Regions from separate parts of the Arthrobacter sp. Y-9 genome, predicted to be linked through region 3. Evidence: riboswitches for the same ligand, from Rfam matches in the RefSeq annotation. Region 3 holds a riboswitch; each other region holds the start of a gene.
What was found. A riboswitch is a leader RNA that binds a small molecule or an ion and turns the genes downstream of it on or off. The one in region 3 is predicted to bind S-adenosylmethionine.
Positions count from the first base shown of each region.

Region 1 (10,371 bases), 1.1 Mb from region 3:
GATCGCACGGCCCTGGTACTTGTCGCCCGCCACGCTGTGGACGGGTGGGATCGTCGGGGGCGGCGCGCTGGTCGGCGGAGGCATCTGGGCGGGGGTCCGCGCCAACAACCGGCGCAAGTTCGCCGAGGCGTTCGACGCCGGCGACCGCGCCTACGCCTCGGTCACCCTCCAGCTCCAGGAGACCGAGCTGAACGCGTCGACCATCCCGGACACCTCCGCGTACGGGTCCCGCGTGCTCGAACGCTGGCACACCCTGGAGGAGCAGTTGCGGGACACCACGACGCTCCGGGACAAGCTCGCGGCCATGACCCCCAAGGAGCGGTCCGTCGCCACGGCCGTTTCCGATGCCACCCGTTTCCAGGAACAGGCGGAGACCCTGGACGGCCTCGACGATGCGATCGCCGATTCCAACGCGCTCCTCAACCTCAATTCGAGCTGGCGGGACGCGTGGCGCCGGCAGTCCGAGGCCCTGGTGGCGGAGCTGTCCGAGGTGGAACAGATGCTCAACGGGAACCCGACCGGGGCAGGCCTCGAATCCGCCGCGGCGCTCAGGGCCCATGCCGCGGGGGCGCTGCAACGGCTCTCGGGGCTGGAAGCCGGACTGGACGACCGCAGCGTCACCCCGGACGCGGCACTCGACGCCCTCAAAGCCGAACGCGAGCAGATGGCGGATCTGCTGCAGCGGCACGCCGACGCCGTGATCGCGGCCACCACGCGGTCCGAGCGCGAGGCCGAACTCATGCGGGAGAAGATCGACGCCGCGTCCGCGTCCCGGCCGGACACCCGGCGCTACAACGGGAGCATCGTGGACGTCGCCTTCCCGCGGGTCCCGATCATCTCGGTGATCAACTTCGGCAGCGGTCTCGACGCCGGCCAGCAGGCTGTGGACTCGGCGCGCAGCGCCGCGTCGTCGTCCTCCTCGAGCAGCGGCACGGGCTATGGGTCGAGCGGCGGCAGTTTCTCGGGCTCGGGGAGCTCGTCGAGTTTCTGAGGCGACGCGATTCCCAGTCACGCCCCAGGCAGCGGCAAGGCGCGTCCCATGTTGCTCGGCCACAGTGGTGAGTACGGAACGGAAGCGCCGGGCCGTGGATGATGCGAGAGGGGACGGTGACGCCGATCGACGGAGGCCCTTTACTACCCGAATCCCGTTGTCAGCCCCGGAGGCGGCGTGCTGTGGTCACCAGCAGACCGCGCCAGCCCGGGGCCGACGGCGTTAACGGGCCTGTGCCGCGGGGTCAGAGGGTGACCGGGCGGTCCAGGTGGGTCGGGGCGAACATCCGCAGCTTCGTGTCGACGACGACGACGTTCGGCCCCTCCGCCTCGAGGGCTTCCCGCAGCGCCTGCTCGACGTCCTCCGCGGCGACACGGCGGGCCGGCACTCCGAACGACTCGGCGAGGGCGACGAAATCGGGCCGGGACAGCTCGGTGGCTGTGGCCTTGCCGAATGCGCCCTCCATGTATTCGCGCAGGATGCCATAGCCGCCGTCGTCCACGATCAGCCAGGTCACCGGGGCGTCGTGCTGCCGGGCCGTGGCGAGTTCGGAGATCGAGTACATCGAGGACCCGTCGCCGGAGACCGCCAGGACGCGCTCGCCCAGGCCGACGGACCCGCCGATCGCGGCCCCGTAGGCCCACCCGATGCCGCCGGCGCCCTGGGCGGAGTGGAACTGGCCCGCGCGGGCGTCCCAGCAGCTCCAGCCCCAGTAGGCGGAGATCGTCATGTCCCAGAAGGTCTGCATCCCGTCGGGCACGGCTGCGCGGACGGCCGCCATGAAGTCCAGCTCATGGTCCAGGCCCTGACCGGCGAGCCGGTCGCGGACGGTGTCCAGGGCGGTGGCGACCACCTCGCGAGGGGAGCGGCCGTGCCAGTCGCGGGCGGCGCCGTCGTGGTCCTGCGGCTCGTGGTCCCGAAGCAGCCCGACGACGGCGGCCCGCAGCGCCGGCAGCGCCTCACCGGCGTCGGCGTGGATCCCGAGGGCGGGATGGTTGGACTCGAGCACGCGGGCTTCCGCGTCGATCTGGACGAGACGCCCCCGCGGAGCCAGGGTGAAGTAGTTGGACGTGACCTCGCCGAGCGACGTCCCGACGGCCAGGAGCACGTCGGCGTCCTCGATCAACTCGCTCATGTGCACGTCCTCGATCCAGGACTGCAGCGAGAGCGGGTGCTCCCACGGGAAGGCGCCCTTGCCGCCGGGGGAGCAGATGACCGGGGCGTCGAGGGCTTCCGCCAGTTCCAGGAGCGCGGCTTCGGCCTGCCCGCGACGGACGCCGCCACCGGCGATCGCGAGTGGCCGCCGGGCCGACGTCAGAATTCGGGCGGCCTCCTCGATCAGCTCGGCGCGGGCGGGGACCGGGTGGGCTTCGGCCGTGATGTCCCGGACCGGGGGAGTGCTGACGGGTTCCAGCAGGATGTCCTGCGGCACCTCGACCCAGACCGGTCCCTGAGGTGCGGTGATGGCTTCGGCCCAGGCGTCGCGGAGGGCGGAGGGGATGGCGGAGGCGTGCTGGATGGTCCGCTGGGATTTCGTCACCTGGGAGGCGGCGAGGGCCTGATCGTCGAGCTGGTGGAGCATGCCGCGGCGCCGTGCCCCGAGACCAGGCGTGGGGATCTGGCTGGCGACGACGACCATCGGAACGCCCGTGGCGTAGGCCTCCTGCAACCCGGCCAGGGAGGTCAGGGCCCCGGGGCCGGTCGAGAGGAACAGGACGCCCGGCTGTCCGGTGGCGCGGGAATACCCGTCCGCGGCGAAGGCGGAGTTGTTCTCGATGCGGCTGGAGACGAAGTGCGGCCGTCCGCAGCCCATGGCGTCGAAGAGGCCCAGCGCGTGCTGGCCGGGGATGCCGAAGACCGTGCGGGCGCCGAGGGCCTGCAGGGTCTCGACCACCAGGTCGCCGCCGTTGCGTACTGCCGGGTGCTCTCCGGACATTTCTCCCCCTCGGGTAGCAGTTCGTGTGGGCGCGGACCGGCCTTCGGCGGCTTCCGTGGAAGGTGATGCGCGCAACACCATGCTACCCAGGAGTTTTCCAATATGCACCCGTTGTTGCTGATTGGTTGACTTTGGTTGAAGCGGAAACTTACCCTTGTGTCAGTCGTCACGCTCGGTCGTGACCCAGCGCACCACCCTTTGAGTAAGGTTCACCATGGACGGAAACATCATCAATTCGGGGATCGTGATCCTCTATCTCGCGGCAATGCTGGCCTTCGGTTTCTGGGGCAAATCCCGGACGAAGAACAACAGCGACTTCCTGGTGGCGGGCCGCCGCCTCGGCCCCCTGCTGTACACCGGCACCATGGCCGCCGTGGTCCTCGGCGGAGCCTCGACGGTCGGCGGTGTCGGCCTCGGCTACAAGTTCGGCATCTCCGGCATGTGGCTCGTGGTGGCGATCGGCGTCGGCGTCCTGCTGCTCAGCCTGCTGTTCGCGGGCATGATCCAGAAGCTGAAGATCTACACCGTGTCCCAGATGCTGACGCTGCGGTACGGCACGCGCGCCACGCAGACCTCCGGCATCGTGATGCTGGCGTACACGCTGATGCTCTGCGCCACGTCCACCAGTGCCTACGCCACCATCTTCGTGGTGCTCTTCGGCTGGGACCGCTGGCTGGCGATCGCCATCGGCGGCGCGATCGTGCTGGTCTACTCCACCATCGGCGGCATGTGGTCCATCACCCTGGCCGACCAGGTGCAGTTCTTCATCAAGACCATCGGCGTCTTCTTCCTCATGCTGCCCTTCGCCCTGGGCGCGGCCGGCGGCTGGGACGGCATCAAGCAGCGCGTGAACGCCTCGTTCTTCCAGTGGGACGGCATCGGCGTGCAGACCATCATCACGTACTTCGTGGTCTACACCCTCGGCCTGCTGATCGGCCAGGACATCTGGCAGCGCGTGTTCACCGCCAAGACCCCCGGCGTGGCCCGCTGGGGCGGCGCGACGGCGGGCGTCTACTGCATCCTCTACGGCCTGGCCGGCGCCGTGATCGGCATGGCCGCCCACGTGGCCCTGCCGAACATCGACGTCGCGAACCTCGGCAAGGACGTGGTCTACGCCGAGGTCGCCACCCACATCCTGCCGGTCGCCATCGGCGGCCTGGTACTCGCCGCCGCCGTCGCGGCCATGATGTCCACCGCCTCCGGCGCTCTGATCGCGGCAGCCACTGTGGCGCGCACCGACGTCGCTCCGTTCGTGGCGAGTTGGTTCGGCCGCAACGTGGCCGTCGAGCACGATAAGAATCCCGAAGAGGACGTCAAGGAGAACCGTCTCTGGGTCCTGGGCCTCGGCGTGGTGGCGATCATCCTCGCCATCCTGGTCAAGGACGTGGTCGCGGCTCTCACCATCGCGTATGACATCCTGGTGGGCGGCCTCCTGGTCGCGATCCTGGGCGGTCTCGTGTGGAAGCGCGGCACCGGAATGGGCGCCGCAGTCTCCATGGCCGTCGGCACCGTGGTCACCCTCGGCACCATGATCATCCTCGAGATCAACGCCAAGGTCCCGCTCGACGGCGTCTACGCCAACGAGCCGATCTACTACGGCCTGATCTCCTCCGCCGTCGTCTACATCGCGGTGTCGCTCATGACCCCGCCCACGGACACGAAGGTCATCGAGGCGTGGAACGCCCGCTTGGCCGGCGCGAACGCCGAAGAAGAGCCGGTCATCCCGGCGCACTGACGGCGTAGCCGCACCTCCGTCCAGAGCCTGGTGTGAGGAGCGACGCCGGATCCCTGGATGGGGTCGTCGGCGCCGCGCTGCGGCACTGAAGTCCACTCCACACGCAAGCCGTCCCGGTCACCGACCGGGGCGGGTTTCGTGCGTCCCGGGGCGGGTGATCTGAGCAGCGCGCTGACCGTTAAGAGCCATTCGACCGCGGGGTCTCGGTGGATCGGAAGTCTAGCTATCTAAAGAGATGCGTGCCGCTGATCGCCAAAAGATCACGAATGTAGGGGAACTGCACTCAGTGCGAAGCGTTGATTCGACGACTAGCTAGACAAGCGAGCTATGTGTTAGCGTGATGCGCATGATCCATTCCGCCGCCGGCTGGGGGAGGAGCGGATCACGGTTCCCCCGCCTGCGGGCGGTTGCATTTCTTGAGTTGCACACTTCAGAGAATTCGGGAGAGCGAGATGGAAAGCTACCAGAGCCTGGTTGCCAGGGCCTCTGTCAATGCGGCGAAGGCGCACCCTGCGCTTGCCGACGCGAGCGTCCGGGTCGAGGGTGACTCCGACGGGCTCGTATTGCACGCCGTCTATACGATGAGCGGCACCGCCGACCCCGTGGCGGTGATGGCCCTCGTCGAGGAGCGGCTCATTCCGGACATGGAGAAGCTGCTCGATGCGAGCTTCGTCCAGCGTCACGTCCGCTTCGCCGTCGAAGCCACGGCCGACGCGCACCCCGCGGATCACCGGTCGGGTTCCCAGCCCGCCCTGGCCACCGCCTGACAATCTTCACCGACACACTGTTCAGCACTATTTGAGGAGGAAATCATGGGATTTCTCGGTTGGATCATTCTGGGCCTGATCGCAGGCGCCATCGCCAAGGCCATCACTCCGGGTGAGCACGGGGGCGGCTGGCTCTCGACGCTCGTCCTGGGCGTCGTCGGCGCGCTGGTCGGTGGCTGGATCGGATCGGCACTGTTCCACGAGGGCGTCAACAGCTTCTGGTCCCTCGGATCCTGGCTGCTCGCGATCGGCGGCGCCGTGCTGGTCCTGGTCGTCTGGGGGGCTTTGACCCGCAAGAGCCGGGCCTGAGGACTCGGACCCTCACAGCCGTCCGCAGTGTCGTGCCCTCACGGCCCGCCACGGTTTTCAGCACTCACTGAAAGGAAGAACATCATGAGTTTCATCGACAAGGCCAAGAACGCTGCCGATCAGGCGGTCGGCAAGGCCAAGGAAGTCATCGGCGAGGCGACGGACAACCACAAGCTGGAGGCTGAAGGCAAGCTTCAGCAGGCCAAGGGTGACGTCAAGCAGGCCGGCGAGGACGTCAAGGACGCCTTCAAAGACAAGTGACCCAAGGTCATTGACCCTGCGCCTTCGTCGGTGCCGGCATCGACCCACATCATCGTGGGGGTGCCGGCCCTGACGGGTTGCCGGCGGGAAGAGATTCCCGCTCGTCAGCGCGCCGGGGGAGCGTGAAGACCCCGGTGGCGCATCGCCCCGCTGGTCCCGTGCGGTGACGAGACATCCCGGGAGAGCGGGCCCGTAGTACCCCGAAATCGAAAAGGTTGATTTTCGATGGCGCTCGAACTGATCGACAGGCGCTGGCAGGAAAGCGATCGTCACGACCAGGCGCTTTCCGCCCTCCATCATCTCCGTGAGTTCACGATCGCCGCGGAACAGGCCCGTGAAGGCCTCCGCGAGGAATTGAACGTGAACTCCACCGACCTCGCCGCGCTGCGGTACCTGCTCGCCGAGTCCGGACACCGGCAGGTCACGGCCTCCAGGATCGAGAGACATCTGGGTCTCTCGTCTGCCTCCACCACCACCCTGGTGGCGCGATTGGAGAGGGCCGGTTATCTGGTCCGCGAGCCCGATGCCAGGGACCGGCGGTTCAACATCCTGCATCCGACCGAACGTGCACGGACCGTGGTCCATTCGATCCTGGAAGTCCAGGCAGAAGCCCTGACCGCGGTGGCCCGGTCCTTCGACGATGAGGAACTCTCGATCGTGGAGGGGTTCCTCACGGACTGCATCGCCGCTCTGCGGGAGTCCGGCTCAGGCGTCTTCCGGAAGACGTCATGACCAGCGGTATGACTCCCAGAGCAGCGCGAGGCAGCCGAGCACGATCGCCGCGCACACGCCGAAGTTGATCCACTTGTACTGCAGGAACACGGCGACGAACTCGCGCAGAAATGCGCTGGGGACGAAGTAGGCCGCGGTCTTCGAGCCACGCACCACTGCCTTCATCCCCGCACGGCGGGTGTACATCGCCGCCCGGAAGACGTGATAACTGCTGGTCGTCACCGTGACGACCGGATCGTTCTTCGTCATCAGAGCACGCGAGAACTCGAGGTTCTCCATCGTGGTGCGAGCCTCGGTCTCCGGCAGCACATCGGACTCGGGAACGCCGGCGTCCACCAGATACTCGGCCATGGCTGCGCCCTCGCTGCGGCTTTCGTCAGGGCCCTGGCCGCCACTCGGAATGAGCACCGGGCGAGACCCTTCGGGCGCCGCCCGGTGGATCTGCACCGCCTTGTCCAGACGCCCTGCGAGCAGCGGGGGGACCTTCCCGCCGATCAGGCCGGACCCGAGGATGATGACGTAATCCGGCACCTGTTTGCTCCGGGTACGCGCGTAGATGAAGGAGTACAGGAGGAATGCGCAGAACACGAAGCCCACATAGGCCACCAGCATGAAGAGGAGGAAGGGGACCATGCTCACCCAGAGGGGTGCCTCGGGACCTCCGGCAAACCGTTCGAGCAGCCCCAGCAGGAAGGGGGCGAACAGCACGAGCAGGCCCACGGCGAGAGACAGCAGATTCGCCATGGACCGTCCCTCGCGCCGTAGCATGACGACGCCGTTCACCACGAGGAAGAGTCCGAGCACGGGCACCGCGAGGATGGCGAGCAGCACGACGATCAGCAGCAGCCACGCCGTGTCGTCGTTCCGGCCCAGGCTCAGCAGCGCGAAGCCCAGCGCGAGGAGCAGGAAGACCCCGTTCCTCATGCGGCGGCGGTCCCTCCAGGTGCTCACGGCGGCGGCCAGTGCGAACACGATGGCGAGCACCGTGGTGATGTTCTCCAGGATCACCCTGGTGATGTTGTCCATACGTTCCTCCCGCACGTAACTCTACGCAGAGGCCGGGAGGGGACGGGTGGCCGCGAGCCGTATGTGGGCAAAGACGCACCCTCCGCCTGTGTGCCAGGGGAGGGTGCGCCGTCGTCGGTCAGTGAGCGGATCAGCCGATCGTGGCCCCGAACAGCAGGCCCAGAAGGTAGGTGGCCCCGGCCGCGCCGAGTCCGATCAGCAGCTGACGCAGCGCACGGCTGAGCGGCGACGTGCCGGAGAGCAGCCCAACGACCGCGCCCGTGCCGAGCAGCACCAGGCCCACCAGGACCACCGACAGCGCCAGCGCGCCGAAACCGCTCATGCCGAAGAGGAACGGCAGGATCGGGATGAGCGCGCCGGAGGCGAAGAAGCAGAAGCTGGACGAGGCGGCGCCCCAGGCGGTGCCGATCTCCTCATGGTCGTTCGTCGTCTCGGGGGCCTCGGGATGCAGGGAGAGGCTCGGGTCGCAGTCGCAGCTGAAGCGCCCCATCCGTTCCGCGGCGCGGTGCTCGGCGGCTTCGCGGCTCATGCCGCGCGCCAGGTAGACCAGGACGAGCTCGTTGTGCTCCAGATCGAGGCGCGGTGCGGCGTCGAGCGTGATCTGTGTGGGGCGGCTGGCCTCCAGGAGTTCCCGCTGGGAACGGACCGAGACGTATTCGCCCGCGCCCATCGAGAGGGCGCCGGCCAGCAGGCCCGCGACGCCGCTGAAGAGGACCACCTGGCTGTCGACGCCGGTGGCCGCCATGCCCATGACGAGGGAGAGGTTGCTGACCAGGCCGTCGTTCGCCCCGAACACGGCGGCGCGGAACGTCCCGGACAGCCGGGCGCGGCCGCGGGTGGCGAGGCCTCGCACCACTTCTTCATGGATCTGCTCATCGGCGGCCATGGCGGGGGTGGCGTGGGGATCGGTCGCGTACGGGGAGCGGCCCTCGGCGCGCTGAGCCAGCGCCAGAACGAATACGGAGCCGAAGTTCCGGGCCAGGAAGCCCAGGAACCGGCTGTTGAGGGAGGCATGGCGGGGCTTGTCCGCCTGATCGCCCAGCAGTGTCAGCCAATGGGCTTCATGCCGGCCCTCGGCTTCCGCGAGAGCCAGGAGGATCGCCTTCTCCTCGCCTTCGCGACGGGCCGCCAGATCGCGGTACACGGAGGCTTCGGCGCGTTCGTCCGCAAGGTACTGCTGCCAGCGCCGGATATCGGCGGGTGACGCTTGAGGGGTGTTCATGGGATCCTGCTCCTGAGGTGTGGTCGGAGGTGGCGCCCCATTGCGCAGCCCTCACTGTAGCGCGAAATTCCGCGGATTTTCGGACGGTTCACCGACGCTTCCGGTTTCGGTGGACCGCAATCGGGAGAGCGGCTGAAGGCTGAATCTGAGCTCCCGTCCGGCCCGCAGACCCGTGACCGCGACGCGGACCGTCAGCACGCCGTCGTCCTCCCAGACAGGGGGCCGGACCGCCCGGTTCAGCGCGTCGATCAGCTGATGCGGCTGCGCGCAGAAGTAGTGGTGGCTGGCGCCGTGGAGGAACAGGGTGACCCGGCCGCTCTGGAGGTCGACGGCGGGCAGGACGGTGACGGACATGAGAATCCTTGCGTGTGCTCTTGCCCCGCCAGGAGAACGGGGCCGCTTCTGCATCCGAGCCACCCGTGAACATGGGGTTGGCGGGTGGCCAGTCGGAGCTTGGCGCCACCTCTCGTGAAGCTGACTACACTGTAGCGGACGACGGCGGAGCGCGGCAGGGATCTGCGGTCGGCCGGGGGTCCTGTGACGCGGTGTTGAGCTGGGGAGACTCCGGTTGCGACGGATCCAAGTTGAGGTGCAGGCATAACTTGATCCCTGGTACTAAACTCGCTTCCAGAAGCTGCCCAACGTGACCGGGAACACTTCCGTGCCCAACTCGTGGATCCCCCCACCTCGAGCGGCGCCCGCGATTGAAAGGCCACCATGAAAGCCCTCCCCATCGAGCCGAGCAACGCGCCGATCAACATCGGCTCGCGGATCCGTGCGGCCCGCAAGGCTCAGCGCATGACGATCGAGCAGGTGGCCGAGGTGACCGGCCTGACCAAGGGCTTCCTGTCCCGGGTGGAACGCGATCTGACCTCGCCCTCCGTGGCGTCCCTCGTCACGCTCTGCCAGGTGCTGTCGGTGGACATCGGTGATCTGTTCGCGGCGACCGACGTGGCGCTGACCCGGGCCGACGAGGCTCCCAAGATCTCGTTCGGTGGCGACGGGATCATCGAGACCCTGCTCACCGCACGGTCCGAACGCCGGGTGCAGTTGCTGAGGGGAGTCATCGAGCCCGGAGGCAAGGGCGAGTCGGAACTCTACTCCGTGGACTGCGACGTCGATGTGCTGCACGTGGTCAAGGGCCGGATCGTGCTGATCCTCTCCAATGAGCGCTACGAACTCTCCGCCGGCGACACCTTGAGCTTCCCCGGCCGTGAGCCGCACACCTGGCTGAACCCGACCGATGAAGAAGTCGAGGTCCTCTGGGTCCTGGTTCCCGCCGCCGCGGCGTAGGGGAGTGGTTCGCGGGGGTCGGGCGCTCGCTGGCGGGTCATTCTGTGCAGTGAATCCGCAAGGCTGGAGTGGAGTGTCCCCTGAACTCGCTATGGCAGT
Region 1 covers NZ_CP121463.1:812,325-822,695, forward strand. The annotation lists gene P9849_RS03605 (DUF5129 domain-containing protein) at 1-991, shown strand, start outside; gene P9849_RS03610 (thiamine pyrophosphate-binding protein) at 1,236-2,927, opposite strand; gene P9849_RS03615 (sodium:solute symporter) at 3,142-4,662, shown strand; gene P9849_RS03620 (hypothetical protein) at 5,115-5,429, shown strand; gene P9849_RS03625 (GlsB/YeaQ/YmgE family stress response membrane protein) at 5,475-5,738, shown strand; gene P9849_RS03630 (CsbD family protein) at 5,823-5,999, shown strand; gene P9849_RS03635 (MarR family transcriptional regulator) at 6,225-6,731, shown strand; gene P9849_RS03640 (YdcF family protein) at 6,726-7,757, opposite strand; gene P9849_RS03645 (VIT1/CCC1 transporter family protein) at 7,888-8,979, opposite strand; gene P9849_RS03650 (hypothetical protein) at 9,031-9,333, opposite strand; SAM riboswitch class IV at 9,345-9,453, opposite strand; gene P9849_RS03655 (cupin domain-containing protein) at 9,697-10,272, shown strand.
Region 1: linked by a shared signal. The riboswitch ahead of P9849_RS03650 (hypothetical protein) and the one ahead of P9849_RS15135 (DUF1737 domain-containing protein) in region 3 are both predicted to bind S-adenosylmethionine.

Region 2 (10,371 bases), 1.4 Mb from region 3:
GACGCCGGGTGGATGACGAGGGAGCGGACATCGCCCAGGTTCGCCACATGCGAGTGGAGTTCCAGCGCGTCCACGAACGCCTTGCCGGCTTCGAGTCCGCCGGCGATCTCGAACGCCACCACGGCGCCGATGCCGTTGGGGCCGTACTTGCGTCCCCGCTCGTACCACGGGCTGCTCGGCAGGCCGGCGTACGCGACGCGTTCGACATCGTCGCGCGCCTCCAGGAATTCGGCGACCTTCAGCGCGTTCTCCACGTGGCGCTCGACGCGGAGGCTGAGCGTCTCGAGACCCTGCGCGATGAGGAACGCGTTGAACGGGCTGACGGCGGATCCGAGGTCACGCAGCAGCTGCACGCGGGCCTTCAGGATGTAGCTGAGGTTGGCGCCCAAAGCGCCGTCCGCGCCGAGGTCACGGGCGTAGACGAGTCCGTTGTAGCTCTCATCCGGGGTGTTGAAGCCCGGGAACTTCTCCGGGTCCGCGCCGAAGTCGAACTTGCCGGAGTCCACGATCACGCCGGCGATCGCGCTGCCGTGACCGCCCAGGTACTTGGTGGCCGAGTGCACCACGATGTCCGCGCCCCACTCGAGCGGCCGGATGAGGTACGGGGTGGCTAGGGTGTTGTCCACGATCAGCGGGACGCCGGATTCATGCGCCACGGAGGCCACGCCTTCGATGTCCAGGATGTCCTGCCTCGGGTTGGAGACGACCTCGGCGAAGAAGAGCTTGGTGTTCGGACGGACGGCGGCGCGCCAGTGGTCCAGGTTGTCCGGGTCCTCGACGAAGGTGACCTCGATGCCGAACTTCTTCAGGGTGTTGGCCAGGAGGTTGTAGGTGCCGCCGTACAGGCTCGGGCTGGCCACCACGTGGTCACCCGCCTCGGCCACATTGAGGATGGCGAACGTCTCGGCAGCCTGACCGGAACTGAGCAGCAGGGCCGCCAGACCGCCTTCGAGACTGGCGATGCGCTGCTCGACGGCGTCCTGCGTCGGGTTGCCGATACGGGTGTAGATGGGGGCCAGCTCGGCGAGCGCGAAGCGGTTGGCGGCGCTCTCGGCGCTCGGGAACACGAAGGACGTGGTCTGGTAGATCGGCAGGGCCCGCGCGCCGGTGACGGCGTCCGGCTCCTGTCCGACATGGATCTGGCGGGTTTCGAAGGACCAGTTGTTGGTCATGGCTTTCCTTAGATTTCAAGGGCCAGGAACGGTCTCCCCCACCATCGCGGCGTCAGCCTTCCGGAAGGAAGGAGACGGCGCCCACGGCCCGCGCTTGCGTGCCGGCGTGCATGCCGACCCGCCTGGTCTTCACCCGGGGCACCCCGCCGCGGACGGAGGGTTGCCGGCCAGCAAGCCGGGGCTCGATGCTGGCACTCATGACCTGCAACCCAGGGTAGGGGGCCGGAGGGAGTGCGGAAAAGGGGTGCGTCACAGAACGTCCCAGAGGCTGTCGCGTGACTTAGGTAACCCTAAGCTGAGTGCCTAGTCACAAAGTGCAAGGATGATGCCATGCGCATGGATCACGTTTCTTACGCTTGTGAACGCGATGGCCTGGAGGCCACGGCGGAGCGCATTTCTGCCGCTCTTGGACTGCACGCGGTGCGCGGTGGGGTACACCCCCGTTTCGGCACCCGCAACATGATCTTCCCCTTGGCCGACCACAAATATCTTGAGGTCGTGGAAGTCCTGGACCACCCCGCTTCGGACAAGGCGCCGTTCGGCCAGGCCGTGCGGGCCCGCTCCGCGATGGGCGGTGGGTGGATGGGCTGGTGCGTCGCCGTGGACGACCTGGCCCCCTTCGAATCACGTCTGGGCCGCGAGGCCGTCCCCGGGAACCGCAAGTTCCCCGACGGCCGCGAGCTCATCTGGAAGCAGATCGGCATCCTGGGTCTCATCGCGGACCCGCAGGTGCCGTACATGCTCAAGTGGGAGGGTGACTCCACCCTCCACCCGTCGCTCGTGTACCCGAGCGACGTCCGGGTCTCCAGCCTCACCATCGCCGGTTCCGCGGAACGCGTGACCGAGTGGCTCGGCGAGGAAGTGGAGAACCCGCTGGAGGACGTCGCCGTGGAGTGGATCGCTCCGCACGGCACCCCCGGCATCATGTCCGTGACCTTCGAAACGGCGAACGGCTCCGTGACCCTCTGAGGCTCACCCGCCACGCCGTCTGAAGGCCGCCTGTTCCGCATCGCGCGGAACGGCGGCCTTCGCCGTACCCCAGCGCCACGGCGCCACCCCTCTTCCGGGGCGGCCCGTGTTCAGTACCATGAGTCCACCAGAGAGCGGCGCCACGCACCGAGCAGGTCACCGCCCCGGACGGTCCGCGGAGCCGCTCGCTGATCAGGCCATGCTCGCCGGCGCGGGCGTGGTGTCAGAGCCCAGAGGGAGGGCCCATGAAGAGAACGTCACTCGCAGCCGCACTCGCGTTGCTGGCCGTGCTGGTCACAGCCTGCACCCCCGACGGCGGCCGGCCTGCCCCGACGTCGCCGTCCCCGACGCAGCGGGTCATCCCGGCGGGCAACCCCGACCGCGACCAGGCCGCCGTCCGGCGGCAGCTGGCGGCCGTCGACCCCTGCGCGCTCCTCGACCCCCGCATCACCACTGGTCTCGGACGGAAACCCGGACTCATCAGCGCCACCCCCTTCGACTGCCGGGTCCAGGACGAGGGCGTGCAGGCCGTGAGCTACGCGGACAGCACCGCGTCCCAGCGGCACGGACAGGAGCGGCTCGACCTCGGCGGGGTGGTGGCCTACCGCTCCACCAAGGCGACCGGCCGGTGCACGATCAGCCTCCCGGTCGACTTCGACCACGCCATCACCCTCGCCCAGGATCCGGTGGGCGCCTACGACTGCACGCAGCCCGAGGCGTACGCCAAGACCGTCGCTCCGCGCCTGCGGGACGATCCGGCGTCGTTCGCGCGGAAGGACCCCCGGCCCGGCGTCTCCGTGTGCGATGTCCTGTCCTCGGCGCTCGGGCCACTCCCGGCGGGACAAGTCCTGGCGCCCCGCACGTCCTTCACCGGCAGCCTCGCCGAATGCGGTGTCTGGCGGGACGCGGCGGCCTCGGGCGGCGCGCCCGTCTACACGCGGCAGGCCCTCACGCTCGCCTACCGGAAACCCCTGGCGGAACTGCGCACCGGGGGCGGCTGGCAGGACAGCGAGGTGCGGCCGATCGCGGGGACCGAGGTCCTGTTCTGGAAGGATTCCGGAGCCGGCTGCACGCTCCTCTGGGATGCCTGGCCGAACCAGACGCCCGTGCGCGACCGCGTCGTTCAGGCCCAGGCGGAGGCGGCGACGTGCGCCGACGCCTCCGCCCTCGCGCAGAAGCTCGTCCCCGTCCTCGCCAAGGCCGCGCCGCAGACCCTGGCGAAGACGCCCCTCGTGTACTCGGCGACGGAGCCGGATCTCGCCGCGGTCGGGGCGTGCTCCCACGTCGTGGACCAGGACCTCCGGCAATGCGCGCCGGCCACAGGCGCCGCAGCAGCCTCGGACCCGCGGCAGACGGTCACACTCGGCGCGGCGGATGCAGACACCCTGTGCACGGCCGCGGCCCCGACGGTCCGGAGGATCGCCGGGTCGTCACTGGAAGCGGTCACGGCCGTCCCGCCGGGTGGCGGAGCATTCGACTCCGGCGTCCTCCCGGTGCTGTGCGAGTTCGTGGAGCCGAGTCATAGCGTGGTGGTCCGCATCGGCGCCGTGGCGGATCTGCCGCTGAACAGCAAGCTGCTCCTCACGAAGACCCGCACCGCCCGCGACACCGAGTTCGCGGGGCATTCCGCCAAGGCCAGTGCCGGGGAGGCGGTCCGCGGCGCCCCGGACACGCGGCGCACCGCCCTGATCGCGGACACCACGGCCGAGACGCCGGGGCTGCTGCTGGTCGAGATGTCGGCCCTGCCGGACCGCGGCCAGGGCACCGGCACGGTGTCGCCGGCGGCCCGGGAGCGGTTGAACGGTTTCGACAAGCTGGCCACGGCGCTCAGCGAAGAACTGCTCGGCGCCCGCTGACGGCATGGGTGCCTGGCACCCATGCCCGAGCCGGCCCGGATGCCCGTGCCTAGCCCAGCCCGATCGCCTTGCCGAACAGGTCGTAGCCCACGAACGCCCCCACATCGAGCAGAGCGTGCGCCACCACGAGCGGCATCACGCGCCGCCACTTCAGGTACACCCAGCCGAACACGAGCCCCATCACGACATTGCCGAGGAACGGCCCGAATCCCTGATACAGGTGATAGCTGCCCCGGAGCAGGGCGCTGGCCAGCACGATCCACAGTGGAGAGAAGCGCAGCTGCCCGAGCCGCCGGAACAGGTAGCCGACCACCAGGGTCTCCTCCAGCACGCCGTGCCGGATGCCCGACAGCACCAGGACCGGCACCGTCCACCAGTGGGCGTCCAGCGCGGCCGGGATGATCGCCGTCGTGACGCCGAGCGCCCGGCCTGCCGCGTACAGCGCCAGCGTCCCCGCGCCGATGCCGACGGCGAGCGCCAGGCCGGTCCCGGCGTCGCGCGCCGGCCGTGCCAGGTCGAAGCCCATCCCCCGCCAGGGCTTCCGTCCCGCCTCGCCGCGCCAGGGCAGGAAGGTGGCGAGGAGATGGAAGGCGAGCAGCACCGGCACCAGCGAGAACACGATGTCCAGCAGCTGGTAGAGCAGATCGAAGAACTCCCGCTGATTGCGGGAGGGGTTCAGGGTGGACGTCGCGGAGGAGAGCGGCCCGCGGCTCAGCTTGTCGGCGAGCTGCACCACCGAGTACACCGCCGACTGTCCCAGGGACAGCCCCAGCACGAGCGCGATCTCCCACCAGAGGCGCCGCCGTCGCCCCTCGTCCGCGAGAGGCTCCCAGTCCAGGGACGACGACGGCGGGGACGGCTTCAGGCGCGGCATGTCACCACTGTAGTGACGCGCCGCGGACACGCGCACACTCCGCCGAACCCGCGGCGCCCCGTGGCCCGGCGGTGCGCCTAAGCTGGGCCTATGAGTGCGCCGCAGCAAATCATCATGATCCGGCACGGGCAGTCGGCGGCCAATGTGGACACCGGGATCTACAACCGGGTCCCGGACTACCGGATTCCGCTCACCGAGCTCGGAGTGGAGCAGGCCCGTCAGGCGGGTGAGAAGATCCGCCGGCAGCTGGACGGCCAGCAGGTCTGCGTCTACGTCTCACCGTACCTGAGGGCCTATCAGACCCTGGACGCCCTGGGACTGGGCGATCTGACCGAACGCGTCATCGAGGAGCCGCGTCTCCGGGAGCAGGACTGGGCGAACTTCCAGATCGCCGGGGACATCGCGGATCAGAAGGAGCTCCGGAACGCGTACGGCCACTTCTTCTACCGGTTCCGTGAGGGTGAGTCGGGGTCTGACGTCTACGACCGCATCTCCAGCTTCATGGAGACCCTGTACCGTCACTGGTCCAAGCCGAGCTACGCCCCCAACGCGCTCCTGGTCACGCACGGCCTCACGATGCGGCTGTTCTGCATGCGCTGGTTCCACTGGTCCGTGGAGTACTTCGAGTCGCTCAACAACCCGGGGAACGCCGAGATCCGCACCCTCATCCGCGAGGAGCACGGCAAGTACCGGCTGGACGCGCCGTTCAGCCAGTGGACGCAATGCCGTGAGACGGCGACCGTCCTGGATGCGCCGCCGCTGCACTTCTGAGACGGGCCACGTCTGGGACGTGGCCCGGCCCCGCCGTGAAGGCGGACCGGCCCTGGCCGCCCGGCCCTAGTGCGCCGGTTCCTCCTCGGTCGGGACCGACGACGCGTGCCGGTGATCCGCCACGCCGTCCCGGGCCACGAGCACCTTGGTGCCGCGGTCCTGGAAGGCCTTGAGGTCCTTGGCGGAGATGCCCTCGTCCGTGATGAGGTTGCGCATCTGGAAGCCGTGCATCGTGGCGAAGGCCCGTTTCCCAATCTTCGAGGAGTCGGCCAGGATGTAGCCCTCCAGGGCCCGCTTGGCCATGAGGGAGTTCACCTGGGCTTCGCCCTCGTCGTTGATGGTGGGGCCGAGAACCGGGTCCACTCCGTTGACGCCGATGAACGCGATGTCCAGCGCCACCTTCTGCATGATGGTGTCCGTGAACGGACCCACCAGTTCGTAGGAGCGCGGATTCAGGATGCCGCCGGTGACCATGATCTTGATGTTCGGGCGCACGGCGAGCTGAGAGGCGATGTTGATCGCGTTGGTGACCACGGTCAGCGTGGGCCGGTTGGACGGCGCGTTGAGGTCATCCCGGGTGGCCAGGACCTGCGCCAGGGCCGTGCTCGTGGTGCCTCCGCCCAGGCCCACCACCATGTACGGCTCCACGAGGGAGGACGCGGCGAGGGCGATCTGCTGCTTCGCCTCGGCGTTGTCGTCCCGGTTGTAGCGGCCGGGCAGGTCATAGGAGACGGAGCCCGTCGTGGCGCCGCCGCGGGTGCGGCTCAGCAGCCGCTGCTTGGCCAGCGAATCCAGGTCACGGCGTGCCGTGGCGGGAGAGACGCCCAGCTGGGTGACGATGTCCTCCACCTCGATCTGGCCACGCTCGGCCAGGAGGTCGAGAATGGCCGTCAATCGGTCGGTCCGGTTCATGAAGCACGCTCCGCAGTGTCGAAGAGAGTCAGAAGCCGGGCCACTTCTGGAATCAGTGCAGCCCGCCCCGCCCCCAGGTATTTCCGGGAATCCACAATATCCGGATGAGCTTCAAGGTACTCGCGCACAGCCCGTGTGAAGAAACCGTTAAGGTGTGTCGAGACGTTGATCTTCGTCATGCCCGCACGGATCGCCGCCTGGATGTTCGCGTCGGAGACGCCGGAGGAGCCGTGCAGCACGAGCGGCACGTCCAGCGCGGCGTGCAGGGCGGCGATGCGTTCCAGGTTCAGCTGGGCGTCGCGGCTGGTCATCGCGTGCGAGGAACCGACCGCCACGGCCAGGGCATCGACGCCGGTGGCCGCGACGAAGTCCCGGGCCTCCTGCGGGTCGGTCAGCACGCCGGGCGCGTGAGCCCCGTCCTTGCCTCCCACCTTGCCCAGCTCCGCCTCGACGTAGACGCCCGCGGCGTGCGCGTACTCCCGCACGCGCACTGTCGAGGCGACGTTCTCCTCGTAGTCGAGGTGCGCGCCGTCGTACATGATGGAGCCGAAGCCGAGGTCGACCGCCTGCCGCGCCAGCTCCTCGCTTTCGGCGTGGTCCAGGTGCACGGCGATGTCGACCCCGGCGGCGCGGCCCGCGGACAGCGTCGCGAGCGCGATGGGCTCCAGTCCGCCGTGGTACTTGGCGCAGTTCTCCGAGATCTGGAGGATGAGCGGCAGGCCCGCCTGCTCAGCACCCGCGATGAGCCCTTCGACGGTCTCCAGGTGGATGACGTTGAACGCCCCCTGACCGCTCCCCCGTCCTGTGGCGCGGTCCATGATGGTGCGGGTGCTGACCAGGCTCATGCAAGTTCCTCCAGGGTGATGATCAGGTGTTGTTCCAGTTCGGTGTGCCGGGGCGAGATCTCGCCGGCTCCCCGCATCAGGACCGCGGCCGCCGACCAGGAGGTGGCACGCCGCAGCAGATCTTCCGGGTCGTCCAGGCCTTCGGCGAGCGCCGTCGCCAGGGCGGAGACCGCGGCGTCGCCCGCGCCGGTCGGGTTTCCGCGCAGGGGTTCGGGGAGCCGGGCCCGCCAGCAATGCCGGGGATGGTCCGCGGAGAAGAGCCGCATCCCCTCGCTTCCGGAGCTCACCACCACCGTGCGGGCGCCCAGGTCCAGGAGCCGACGCGCCGCCGTGGGGAGGTCGTCGCCGTCGAACGCCTCGAGCAGTTCGTGGTGATTGGGCTTCAGCACGTCGGCGCCCGCACGTGCCGCGGCCAGGATGCCGGGACCCGAGGTGTCGATGATGGCCGGGACGCCGTGCTGGTGCGCGAGCGTCACCAGGGCCGGGTAGAAGTCGCCGGGCGCCCCGGGCGGCAGGCTGCCGGAGCCCACCAGGACCGCGGCGTCCTGCAGTGAGTCGACGACGGCGGCAGCGAGCCGCTGCCAGTCGGCGGCGGCCAGGGCGTGCCCGCTTTCGTTGAAGATGGTCGTGTCGCCGAGGGCCTCTTCGACGAAGGCCATGCTGCGACGGGTCTCGGCCTCGACCGGGACCAGCCGGTGCGGGACCCCGCTGGCTTCCAGCTCCGCGGCGAAGACCTCCCCTGTGGCGCCGCCGACCGGGGCGATGGCCAGCGTCGAGCGGCCCTGCTGATGGGCGACCCGGGAGACGTTGAGCCCCTTGCCTCCTGCGCGGGCCAAGGGAGGCGCCACACGGTGACTGGCCCCGTGCTCGATGCGTTCCAGGAAGTAACTGGTGTCGAGCGCCGGGTTCGGGGTGACGGTGACGACGCGGCCCGGCGAGGGCTGCGGCTCCGGGGCGTCCGGCGTCAGGGTCGTGTCGCTCACGGCAGCCGCACCTCCAGGAGACGGGCGCGTGCTTTCAGCGCCGAGCCGAGCATCCCGGCGTCCTGACCGAGGGACGCGGCGCGGATGACCGGGCGGCGCTGGAAGTCGAGCGCGTGATCCACGGCGTGGCGCAGCGGATCCAGCAGGGCCTCCCCGGCGGCGGAGAGCCCGCCGCCGATCACGACGGCCTCCGTCCCCAGGATCGAAACGCATTGGCAGATGCTGAACGCGAGCGCCTCCACGGCCTCATTCCAGATCTTGAGGGCTTCAGGCTCACCCGTGAGCGCCCGTTCCAGGACTTCGCGGGCCCCGTCCACCGGGGTGCCGGTGAGGCGGACGTAGCGCTTGGCGATGGCCCCGGCGCTGCCGACGGATTCCAGGATGACGCTGCCCTGGCCCTCGGGGTCCGGCACCATGGAGTGGCCGATCTCCCCCGCGAAGCCGCCGGCCGAGACGGCACGGCCACCCGTGAAGATCGCGGCGGCGATCCCGGTCCCGACCACCATGACCATGGCGTCCTGGAATTCGCGGGCGGCGCCCAGTTCCATCTCGGCCGCACCCGCGCTGGAGACATCGTGGCCGAAGGCGACCGGCATGCCGAGCATCTCCTCCGCGCGCTCACGGAACGGGAAGTTCCGCCAGCCCAGATTGGCCGAATAGATGCCGATCCCGTGGGCCTCGTCCACGAGTCCGGGCACGGTGATGCCGACCGCCTCGAACGTCCCGACCGGGTACTGCCGGCTGTACTCGGCGAAGAGTTCGGCGATCCGTTCCAGGATCGCCTCCCCCGGACGGTCCGGGTCCAGCGGCGTCTTGTGCCGTCGCAGGGCGAGCACCGAGCCCGCGGCGTTGACGACCCCGGACTTCATGTCCGTGCCGCCCACGTCGAAGGCGAGTACCCCTGCGTCCGCGAATCCCAGTGCCATGCTTCCTGCCCGTCCGTCTTCCGACCGTACTGTCCTGCTGATGGTGCGTGGCGGCCCGTGAGGGGCGCCGTCCCACGGCCCGCGCGCCGAGGTGCGCGGGCCGTGGGTTCAGGCCTCAGGCCTCGTCGAGGATGACCGAGCGCGTGAGGTTGCGCGGCAGGTCCGGGTTCAGGCCGCGGACGCGGGCGCGTTCCAGCGTCACGCGATGCACCCGGGCCAGATCGGCGAGGGGGTGCAGGCCCGAGGTGATGTACAGCGCGCCGGTCTTGGCGACGTCGGCGGACAGGCCTTCCGGCTCCTCGCCGAAGAGCCAAGTGACGCGGTTCGGAGCCGCGATGGAGATCGGGCCGTGGCGGTACTCCATGGCCGGGTAGGACTCGGTCCAGCCCTGCACGGCCTCGCGCATCTTCAGGCCGGCCTCATGTGCCAGGCCCACGGTCCAGCCGCGGCCGAGGAAGGTGAACTGCTCGGCGTCCAGGAGTTCCTGGGACACCGGGGCGCTCACGGCGTCCTTCGCCTGTTCGATCGCCACGTCGAAGCTCTCCCCCAGGCTCGTCAGCAGGTACACGAGGGCGGTGGTGGCGAAGCGGGTCTGCACCACGGACTGCTCGTCCGCGTACGGAAGGCCGATGACGACGTCGGCGAGGTCCACAATCGGCGAGTTGATGTCACCGATGAGCGCGATCGTCCGGACCTTGCCCTTGAGCTGCGCCAGGACTTCCAGCACCTCGGTGGTGGTGCCGGAGCGGGTGATCGCGACGACGGCGTCATAGCCGCGCTCCGGGCTATTGCTGTTCAGGAAGGCCTCCGACGCGGCGAACGCATCCGTGACACCGTGGCCTGCCGCTTCGCGAGCGGTGGCGTAGCTCTGCGCCATGAACCAGGAGGTGCCGCAGCCGATGACGGCGATCTTCTGGCCCTTGGCCGGCAGCAGTCCTTCCTCCCGGCTCTGCGCCTGCGCCTGCGCCCAGACCTGGGGCTGCGAGCTGAGTTCCTCGTCCATGTAGGCGCCGAGCACGGGCTCCGTCATCGTTGACTCCTTCTCTGTGGTGTCTCTGGGGTG
Region 2 covers NZ_CP121463.1:1,157,135-1,167,505, reverse strand. The annotation lists gene P9849_RS05035 (bifunctional o-acetylhomoserine/o-acetylserine sulfhydrylase) at 1-1,172, opposite strand, end outside; SAM riboswitch class IV at 1,258-1,375, opposite strand; gene P9849_RS05030 (VOC family protein) at 1,503-2,141, shown strand; gene P9849_RS05025 (hypothetical protein) at 2,387-3,997, shown strand; gene P9849_RS05020 (type II CAAX endopeptidase family protein) at 4,047-4,871, opposite strand; gene P9849_RS05015 (histidine phosphatase family protein) at 4,962-5,642, shown strand; gene P9849_RS05010 (DeoR/GlpR family DNA-binding transcription regulator) at 5,709-6,554, opposite strand; gene P9849_RS05005 (class II fructose-bisphosphate aldolase) at 6,551-7,399, opposite strand; gene P9849_RS05000 (1-phosphofructokinase family hexose kinase) at 7,396-8,382, opposite strand; gene P9849_RS04995 (ROK family protein) at 8,379-9,308, opposite strand; gene P9849_RS04990 (SIS domain-containing protein) at 9,424-10,338, opposite strand.
Region 2: linked by a shared signal. The riboswitch ahead of P9849_RS05035 (bifunctional o-acetylhomoserine/o-acetylserine sulfhydrylase) and the one ahead of P9849_RS15135 (DUF1737 domain-containing protein) in region 3 are both predicted to bind S-adenosylmethionine.

Region 3 (10,371 bases):
GTGTCCGCGAGGGAGACGCGCATGGTGGCGACGGTCGCGCGATGGAGCTGGTCCGAACGGTCGTCCAGCCTGGCCCGGACACCGGGGACCGCGTGGAGGATCTTCAGGGTGCGCATGCCCTGCAGCGCTTCCAGGAAGTCGGCGCTCAGTTCCTCATAGCTGTCCCAATGCTGTCGTCCGCGGCGTGTGAGCAGCCGTCCCCAGAGCCGGGGCGCCCCGACCGCCACGAGCACGGCGGCCACGAGCACCAGCGCCAGCCAGGGGTTCAGGAAGGCGATGCCGACGAGCAGGACAGGGCAGAGGATCTGCAGTTGCAGGGCGTGCGGGATGTACTGGCTCAGGTACAGGTCCACGCCGTCCACCCCTTCCGTGAGGGCCAGGCGGCGCGCGCCCGTACGTTCGGAGGTGTCGTGCAGGCGGTCCGGTTGCAACAGACGGTCCAGCAGGTTCTTCCGGAGGTCCCGGCGGACCGCGGCGCCCAGCGAGACGGCGAGGCGGCTGTGCAGCTGGAGGAGCGCGCAGCGGAGCAGTCCGCAGAGCAGGACGGCCCCGAGCGGGGCGATCGCGGGATGCGCCGCGAGCGCCTCGCCCCGCGACGGCGCGGCCAGAGCCGCGAGCGCCTGAGCGAGGAACCAGGCCTGCGCCCAGTAGCTCATGGTGCTCAGGCAGAGGACCGCGGTGACGGCCGTCAGACGGCCCCGGTGCCCCAGGCTCAGCGCCAGGAGCCTCTTGTCAACGAGCATTCCGGTGTCCTTTCCGGGAGGGACGGTGTTGTCGGCGGGTCATCGTCCGGCGCCCTGGGTTCTGTTGACCTGGGTTCTGAAGCCCCGCCCTCTGAACCCGAGGCCGTGGAGAGTCGGGCGGCCCGGGACGCCGCCGGTCCATCCGCTCACCGGACGGAAGGCGAGCCGCGGGCCCGCGTCCTGGGGGCCGTCCGCAAGAGAGGCGTACAGGATGTGGGCGGCCAGCGATGCCGCCCACCACACGTCCCGCGCGTCCGGCACACCGTCGGTCTCGAACAGGACCAGCCCGTCCAGGGTGGACAGCCAGCGCTGACAGGCCGCGCGCTCCGCGAGGCCTGGGTCCTGCAAGGCGGCCCGGCCCACATCATCGGTCCTGCTCAGGAGGGTGATCCGGCATCCCGCGGGCTGCTGCCCGGGCAGCGTCCGCCGCGCCGTGGTCAGGAGGTCCCGCACCGCGGCGACGGCGGCCTCCGCCGCGGCGCCGTCGCCGTCGTCGGGCGGTACAGTGTCCAGGGCCGCGCTCCGGCGCTCCCGCAGCGCCGCGGGACCCGTTCCCGGCAGGCCCTGGTACGGCAGCACTGCGGGGGCGGGGCGATGCGCAGCGGCCCAGTCGGCGATCTCCGGCAGCAGACGCGGCCTGCGCTCGGGAACGGGCAGCGGCCCGGGTCCGGCCGACGGGGTCGCGACACCGGGCAAGAACCCCTCCAGGGACACGGCGGCGAGGGCGAGTTCCGGCCCGGTGGCGGGCCACTGTTCCTTCCACTCGCCGTACCCGGGCAGATCCGCCAGAGCGGCCAGCGTCCCCGGCTCGGACCGCACCTGCGCCGCCGTCACCCCGTGCCATGCCGCATGATGCGCCAGCGCGGCCGCCGCATAGGCCGTGTCGGAGAGCAGCAGCGGCAGGGCGCGGTGGTGGTAGCGGGCGGCGGTCCGCTGCGGCAGCACGGTGAACACGACGACGGCACCCCGGCCGACGGCCCCTCCCGGAGGACCGCTGCGGCGCAGCAGGATCCCCTGCTCGGCATCGAAAGCGTAACGTCCGGGAGGGACGTCGCACCCGGCGCCGCACACCAGGTGGACCTGGACCGGATAGCACGCTCCCGCGGACGGCACGGCGCGACGGCGGATCGTGCCCGGGCGTCCCGTCGCCGGGTCGGGGTGCAGCTCAGACCCCCAGAACAGGGTGCGGACCAGGGACAGCACGGGCACGCGGGCCATCCCGGGGAGGGCCCGCTGGATCCGCCCCGGCCACTGGTTCACCCGCGGTCCCGGAGGTTCGGGAGGTCCGGGGATCTCCGGGGAGAACGCCCGGAGCAGCGGGTCGACGGGAGAAGTCGTCATGTCACATGTGGGGCGGCGGGACGAGGGTGAAGTCTTCGGGTCGGTGCGGAGCCGCGTCCCGCCAGCCACGGTCCAGCGCCGCCTGGGCGAAGCGCGGGCAGCCCAGGTAGGCGAACGCCGCCGGAGCATTCGGCACCAGTCCCCCGACGACGGCGCGCACCACCCTCAAGCCGGTCTGCGCGACGTCCGCGGTGGTCAGATCCCGAAGGTGGACCGGGTGCCCGGCCTCCCGCAGACGCGCATACACGTCCGGCAGGGGGACGCCTGCCACGGCGTCGATGTCCACGAGGCCGAGCTCGGGCGCCATGAACCGGGACGCGAGGTGGTGCACCCGGGGATCCAGCCACAGCTGCACGTGGGCGCCGAGGTCCCGGACCGCGGAGAAGTGCTCGCCGGCGTCGTCCAGGTAGGCCCGGTCCTCGCGATGGTCCAGATAGAGACCGCGGGCCATGAGCCCGGCCTCCACCGCCTGGAAGACCCAGCCGTCGGCGTCCTGGCAGCCCTGCGTGTAGATCCAGGTGTGGACCGCTTCGAGGACCGCTTTCCGGGCGGCCTCCGCTGGGTCGGTGCGGCACGCGAACCCGGCCGCGTACAGGCCGGTGTCCGGGTCGTGCACCAGGGCGGCGACGCACGGCGCGAATTCGCTGGGCATCTCCACCACCCAGTACTCCAACCGGCAGCCGGCCATGTCCTCGACGAGTCCCGGGACCGACGCGGGCCGGATCCCCCGCACGGGGCCGCCGAGGTGCCACCACAGTTCCAGGGCGTCCCGTTCGATGACTTCGAGCACCGCCCGGTCGGCGGCGTCCTGGAAACCCTGGCCGGTCGCGATCCCGGCGTAGTTGAGGTGGTGTACGCGTGGCAGCTCACGGAACCGGCGCTGCCGCCAGTTCAGGTACACGAGGCTCGCGGGAAGCCAGCAGTCGGTGGAGCCGGAACCTGCCGCGGCGCCGTCCGCCGCGGTGGCTGGCCCGGCGGCGGGCGCCGCGGGCTGCGGGACGCCGTCCGGCTCCGCGGTCGTGCAGCGGACCCACAGGGTGCGGACGTCGTCCTCGAGGTTGCGGTAGGGGAAGCCGGCCCGCCCCTCCTGCCAGGGCGCGAAGCGGGGCAGCGTGTCCAAGGGCGCGGGGCGGAGGCCCCGCGCGCGGAGTTCGGCCGCGGTCGCGACGAGGTGGTCGCCGTCGTCGAGATCGGCCGGGATGAAGTTGCCGCAATACCGCTCCATGCCCTCTGCGACGGCGGCGATCCAGGCCTGGCGCTCGTCCCCGAAGGTGGTGCCGAGCGAGACGCGGTCGGCGGGCCAGTCGCCCAGCCAGCGGGCGTCGGAGACCTCAGCGGTCATGGAGGTGTACGCCGGAGGGGCGTGCTCGGGCGTGAGCACGGAACGGACCCTGCGGATGATCCCGGTCTGTTCATCGACCAGGGCCTGCAACGGCAACGGGCTGGCGGGTGGGGCGGCGAGGTTCATGGGGTTCGGGCTCTCTGCTGTGATCGGTGAAGCGGCGACGAGGACGGGACGGCCAGGAGCTCGTCACGGACCGCGGGGGTCCAGGCGGGTTGATCGGTGTCCCGGGCGCCAAACACCCAGGTGCGGGCGTGACCCGGTGGGCCCTCCGACCAGGTGCGGATCCGGTGGAGCAGGCCACCCGCCGCCCGCAGCGCGGCATGCTGGCGCGGTTCCAGATCTGCTGCGAGCCGGTGTCCCCACGGCCCCCAGAGCAGTTCCGTGCGCCCCTGCTTCCAGGCCCCGGCGAGGCGGAGCGTCTCCGCGGCGAAGAAGTCCCGGCTGCCGCCGATCACCAGGAGAGGCGTCCGGAGCGAGCCGTAGCGGGCGGTGAGATCGAGGGGCCTCGCCTTCCAGAGCCGCCGCCAGGCCGCGGAGGCGCCTGGACCGTGGACACCGTCCTCGACGACACTCAGCACCCCGTGCCGCCCGGCCTGCTCATGGAGCCGGTCCAGCGCATCGTCCGGGAGCGGCGGACCGGATTCCCGGGCGAAGCCGTGCTGATGCCACCAGCCGATCCGGTCCCTCAGGCGCGGGCGCCCCTGGGGATCGTGGGCGGTCTCGAACAGACCGAGTGCCGGCACCATCGCCACGACGGCGACGGCGGGTTCATGCCGTCCCGGACCAGAGTCGCCGGGGTCCCCCAGCTCGAGCGTCCGGGCGGCTTCCAGCGCGCAATGGGCGTCGTAAGACGCACCGGCGAGCAGAACCTGGCCGCGCAGCACGCCCTGTGACGCCAGACTGCGGACGGTGGCGGCGCCGTCGTCGCCCTCGGAACGATAGGGGCGCCAGTCGCCCTCGGAGCCGTACCGGCCCCGGACGTCCTGGACCACCACGTCGAATCCGGCGCGGTTCCAGGAGGCGGCCTGCGCACGGTGCTGAGAGCGGCCATAGGGGGTCCGGAGGAGGACGGTTCCGCGGCTCGGCGCTGACGTGCCGGAGCCGGACGCCGGGTAGTGGTCGGCGAGCAGACGGCAGCCGTCGGCGAGCGTGACGCTCACCGTGCGAGGAGAGGCGCCCGTCACCGCCGCCTCCCCGGATGGGGCGCCGGTTCGGGATAGGCGAGGACGGGATGCCCCGTGGCGACAAGAGTGGTGGTGTCCAGGCGCCAGAGGGTGCGGCGGTGCTCGTCGAGGGCGGGTGTGTGGTGCTGCCAGTCGGTCAGCACGGTCAGGAGCCGTGCGAAGAAAAGGGTGTGGGCCGCAGCCGGCAGTCCGTCGAGGAAGCCGCCGGGCTGCTGGCGGTCGAGCCAGGCCTCCAGCTCGGCAGGGGCGGACGACGCAGCGAGTCTGCGGCGCAGGACCTGGCGGGAGTCGGGGTCGCCGTCGTGCAGTCGCAAGGGGTCGATGAACAGCAGACCGCCCTCGCGGTAGCAGCGCAGCACGGCGGTTCCCGCCGCCGGGAGCCGGTCGGCCAGACTCCGCTCACCGGGGGTCTCCGCAACGTGCAGCAGAATTCCCGGCAGGTGTCCGCCGGAGGTCACGGCCTGGGGTGTGACGGTGCGGAGCCGGAGGGCTGAGCCCGGAAGCCGGGTCTCCAGCTCGCGGATGAAAGCCGCAGGGGCCAGGATTCCGACGTCCGCGCGGCCGGCCCTGGGGGCTGTACGGACGCGACGGCGGTCCTCCAGCTCGCCGCGGATGCGCGCTTCGAGCGCCGGGCCGAGGGCGGCGATCCCGTCGCGCTGCTCCGCCAGGCGCAGAAAGGTCCCGTCCTCGGTGCGCACGGTGGTCCGCCCCTGGACTTCGAAGGCGTCGACGGTGTGGATCGTGGGCATGGTCCCTCTTCGCGCATGGTGGTTTCCGGGTCCGGCGGGCTGTGCTCCCGGGGGCGGGCTGCCGGCCGCCCGCCCCCGGTCAATGCTCAGTCGGCGCTCAGTCGAACGGGTTCTCGACCAGAGCGTTCGAGTGCGTCGCGGAGAGGTGCGCGAGCTGTTCGGTCTCTTCAACATCAACCAGGACCTTGGTGTTCTCCATGGCTGGTCTCCTTTCGGTGTGGGTGAGCGCTGCCGTGCGGCAACATCGACAGGCTATCGTTAATGAGAATCATTCTCAAAATCGGAAGGAATCGCCATGTCTTCAGAGCTTCTTCTCGTCGCCGACCAGCACGCCGGCACCGTCCACTTCCTCGATCCGGGAGCCGGCGCCGAGGTGTCCCGGCTGGACCATGTGGTGCTGGCCGAGCACGCCGGGGTGCTGGGTCTGGGCGGCGGACGCTGCGCCTTCGTGGACGACGGCGGCGGAGCCGTCCTGGTGGTCGACCCGTTCCGTCACGGCGCCGCGGCAGGCGACGGGGTGCAGCGGATCCCGGTGGCCATCCCGGGAGAACACCTCGCCTGCGACCCCACGGGGCGGTACCTCGCCGTCACCACCGGCCTCGGCGCCGCCTGGGAACCGTGGAGCGATCTGCTCACCGTGATCGACCGCGACGCCGACGGCGGCCCGCGCTCCCGCCGCATCCGCACCCGGGCCGGGGAGCCGGGAGTCGTGGTCACCGGCGGACGCGGGGAGCCGCGCGTCGTCCTCCGGCACCGCGAACCCGGGGCGATCGAATCCCTGCCGTTCCACGCCGTGCTGGAGCAGGGGGTTCACTGCCCTCCGCTGCGCGGAGAGATCCTGGACGGCTTCCCGGCCGACGGTCACGGCGATGCCTACGACCCCGCCACCGGGACGCTGTACGTCGCGACCGGACGCGGCCTCGAACAGGTGGACGTCAACGGTCCGGAGCCGCGTACGCGGGAGGTTCTGCCGTGGATCGCGCCGGGCCGCGCGTACTTCCTGCGGTTCGACCCGGAACGGCGTCTCCTGGTGGCCGTGCTGCGGGAGGGCGGCGGGAATCCTCGCGAGTGGACGTCCTGGACCAACCGCCTGTGGGTCCATGACCTGGGCTCCGGCCACACCCGGATAGCGCCGCTCAACGACGGCCTGATCTTCCGCTTCGCACTGACCGCGACGGGGGTCGCCGTCGCGTCGGTGCACCCGGACGGGGACCGGCTGACCGTCCTCGACCTGGGCGTGGCGGGCGTTCCGGACAGCCCGGGGGCTACGGGCGGCGCGGCCGAGCCGGACAGCCCGGCCGGTCTGCCGGTCCGTGGCCGCTGGGACCTGCCCGCCATGGACCACGCCCCGCGTCCTGGGCACGAGCCCTGGGACGACGCCGACCGGCGGGCCATCGCCGCCTCCCCCTCCTCCGAGCTCGTGGCCGTCACCCGCGGCGGCCACGGCGAGCTGCACCTGGTGGACACCGCCGCCCCGGGGACGACGTGGCGCACGATCCGGATGGAAGGCCCGCTCCGCGACGGCGGCCACCTGGCCTGGATTTCAGACTCGACCGACGGACCCCGGGACACGGTGGGCCGGTGAACGGCATCCCCGGTTCCGGCCCAGGTCAGGAGCATTTCCGGCGGCTCTTGCGGCGCTGGGACACCAGTCCGCGGCAGGGGATCCCCCAGCTCTCGGGGGACGTGGCGGCGTTCCTCTGGCGCGGCCGTGACGACGCCCACTCCGCGTTGCACGTCGCCTCCGCGACCGCGCTCCGGAAAGCGTGGGACCTGCGCTCCGGACCGCCCCCGGGGACGTCTCCGGGGACACCGTTGCCCGCTCCGGACGGACTGCTGGTGCGGGGATTCGCCCTCGCCCCGGACGGGGCGCAGGTGGCGGCTCTCCTCAGCGGCGACGGCGACGAACTCGCCCAGGTCTGGCTCCTGACCCCTGGCCGTCCCGCCCGTCCCCTGCGCGGCGCCCACTCCTGGCACGCCGTCCCCGTGTGGACCCACGGCGGGGAACGGCTGTGGATGCTGGACGGCAAGCCCGGCGCGCAGCGCCTCGTGGGCTGGTTCCTGAGCGACGCCGACGACGGAACCCCACCGTCCGGGCGGCCCTCCGTCCTGCCGTTCCCGGACAGCCTGGTGGACGACCTCCAAGGGCGGCGCCTCACCCTCGGAGCCGACGGGGACGCCCTCACCCTGCGCTCCCGGGCTCCCGGGCGCCCCGAGCAGCAGTGGACGCACGACGGCGACGCCTGGGTCCCGCTGAAACCCCCGGGCCCGGCCGGCGGCCCTGATTCTGGCGCCCAGCGGCCTGGGCCGTCAGGGTCGGAGTCGTCGAGGTCAGGGCCGTCGGGGTCAGGGTCGGCTCCGGCGCCTGCGCGTCCGGGAGCGACCCCGCGCCCGGACCGCCCGGGCCAGGCGCGTCCGGCGCCCGAGCGCGTGCTGGCCCGGCTCGACACACCCGCCGGGACCCTCCGCGCGGTGGAACGCGAGGGCATCACCACCCTGGACCTCGACGGATCGGACCTGGTGCGGCTGGCCCCGGCCGAGCGACTCCAGGAGCTGTCCCTGAGCCGGACCGCGGCCGGTGACCCTCCGGACGGGACGCTGTGGATCCGCACCGCATCCCCCGAACGACCGTCCGCCGTCGCGTGTCTGCCCCTCACGCATCGGCCTGGGGAACCGTCCTCCACGCCGCACCGAACCGGCGGCCCGGAGGACATCGTCCATCGGCGGCTCCTGGGCACGGCGGACGACGGGACACCCGTGCCCGTCGTCGTCTCCATCCGGGCGGACGCGCTCGGGCCGGGCGGCCTGCCCCGGAGTCCAGCGCCGCTCCTGCTGAGCTGTTATGGCGGCTTCGGGGTCCGCCACCACCCCGAGGCCGAACCGAGTGTGCCCGCGTGGCTCGAGAGCGGTGGCGTTCACGCCGCCGCCCAGCTGCGCGGCGGCGGCGAGCTGGGGCCCTCGTGGCACGAAGCCGGCCGAGGCTCCGGCAAGACGCGGACGGTCCGGGACCTGCTCGACGTCGCGCGCTTCCTCGCCGCGGAAGGCTGGACCACCCCGCGTCAGACGGTCGCGGTGGGGGCTTCGCACGGCGGCTTCGTCGTGACGGCCGCGGCGCTCCGGGAACCATCCGCCTTCGGCGGCGTGATCGCCGTGGCCCCGCTGCTGGACATCGTGGACCTGGACCGGCACGGCCTGGGAGGGCAGTGGCGCCACGAATTCGGGGCGGACGGGGAATGGCCGCCGGAGGAGCGCGCCGCGGCGTCGCCTCTCCACGTGCTCCGCGGGACCGGACACTTGGACAAGGCCCCGGCCCTGCTGTGCTGCGTCATGGGGCGGGACGAACGCGTCGACAACGAGGCGGCTCGCGAGTTCGTCCGGCTGTACCGGGACCGGGGCGGCCTCGCCTGGCTCCGCGAAGAGGAGGGCTCCGGGCACGGCCAGCGGCGGGCCACGGAGGTCCTCGATTTCTCGGCCACGGTGCTCGCGTTCGCCCGGGCCGTCGCGGACCGGTGCGACTGACGCGCCTTCACCCACGGAAACGTGGTTCACCCCCTGAAATTTCCGGGGGTGAACCACGTTTCCGGGGGTGCGGTTTCCGTCGACGATTGCGTCGCGGTTTCCGCCGCCGTTTCCTCCCGGTTTCATGACACAAGATGAAGCCTCCCGTCACACTTCTCCCCGGGGGCTGGTGCTAGATTTTTTGCAGAGTAACGAGCACCGGTGACAAGCCCTGACTGACCGGTCGGCAACCCTCCACACGCGGCGGGGTGCCTCAGGTGACTACTCGGCATGTGTCAACTGCAAGCGCGAAGGAGCCCCACTTGCCTGCCCGCAAAGAACCCACGTCCGCCCCTGCCGGAACCGCCAAGGCCACGACTCCCCGGAGCACCACGGCCAAGCCTGCCACCCGGGCTCCGCGCACCACGAAGGCTGCGGCCGCCAAGCCGGCAGCCGCCAAGGCCTCCTCCGCGAAGGCCGCCACGACGACGGCGACCGCCCCCGCCGCCGAGCAGACCACTGTGGCCGTGCCCGCCGTCGCGCCCCAGGACGTGACGGCCGAAGCGCCCGCCCGCCTGCCCTACCGCCTCTTGACCGGCCCGGACACCCGCGAGTTCTGCGAGCGGGTCTCCGCCGCCCTGGCCGATGGGTACATCCTCTACGGGAGCCCGTCCGTGACCTTCAACGGGGAGACGGTGATCGCGGCCCAGGCCGTCGTCCTGCCGTACGCGCCGCCCGCGCCGCCGGCCCCCGTGGTCGACCCGTACGCCGTCCCCGCCACCGGCTTCGCCCCCTACGGCGGTGCCCTGTGAGCTACGCGGGTGACCTGACGCCGCAGCAGGCCTGGGACAAGCTCAAGGACGGCGCCATCCTCGTGGACGTGCGCACCGAAGCGGAGTGGGCACACATCGGCCGCCCGAAGGCCCCGTCCGGCGATCCCTTGTTCATCCAGTGGAACCTTGCCGGCGGCGTGCCGAACCAGGGGTTCCTCACGGAGCTCGCCGAGCAGGCGCCGGAGGCGGGCACCGCGGACCTCGTGTTCCTGTGCCGTTCCGGGCAGCGGTCCATCGCGGCGGCGGAAGCCGCGACGGCGGCGGGCTGGTCCGCGTACAACGTCCTGGAAGGCTTCGAGGGCGTCCCGGACCGTTTCGGGGAGCGCACCGTGAACGGCTGGAAGAACAGCGGCCTGCCGACCACCATCGGAGCGTGAGGCATGGCGTTCAATCCTGAGGCCGCTTCCTGGTCGCCGGCCACTCAGGCGGTGCGTGGCGGGCTGGACCGCACGGGCTTCTATGAGACCTCCGAGGCGCTGTTCCTGAATTCGGGCTTCGTCTACGACTCGGCCGAGGCCGCCGAACGCGCCTTCACCGGTGAGGACGAACGCTTCGTCTACTCGCGGTACGGCAATCCGACCGTCGCCACCTTCCAGGAACGGCTGCGGCTGCTCGAAGGCACCGAGGCGTGCTTCGCCACAGCGTCCGGCATGTCCGCGGTGTTCACTGCTCTCGGCG
Region 3 covers NZ_CP121463.1:3,324,850-3,335,220, forward strand. The annotation lists gene P9849_RS15095 (ATP-binding cassette domain-containing protein) at 1-743, opposite strand, end outside; gene P9849_RS15100 (hypothetical protein) at 783-2,084, opposite strand; gene P9849_RS15105 (YcaO-like family protein) at 2,086-3,552, opposite strand; gene P9849_RS15110 (CocE/NonD family hydrolase) at 3,549-4,589, opposite strand; gene P9849_RS15115 (hypothetical protein) at 4,610-5,362, opposite strand; gene amiA (streptamidine family RiPP) at 5,460-5,561, opposite strand; gene P9849_RS15125 (hypothetical protein) at 5,658-6,947, shown strand; gene P9849_RS15130 (prolyl oligopeptidase family serine peptidase) at 6,944-8,881, shown strand; SAM riboswitch class IV at 9,069-9,175, shown strand; gene P9849_RS15135 (DUF1737 domain-containing protein) at 9,412-9,672, shown strand; gene P9849_RS15140 (rhodanese-like domain-containing protein) at 9,669-10,070, shown strand; gene P9849_RS15145 (O-succinylhomoserine sulfhydrylase) at 10,074-10,371, shown strand, end outside.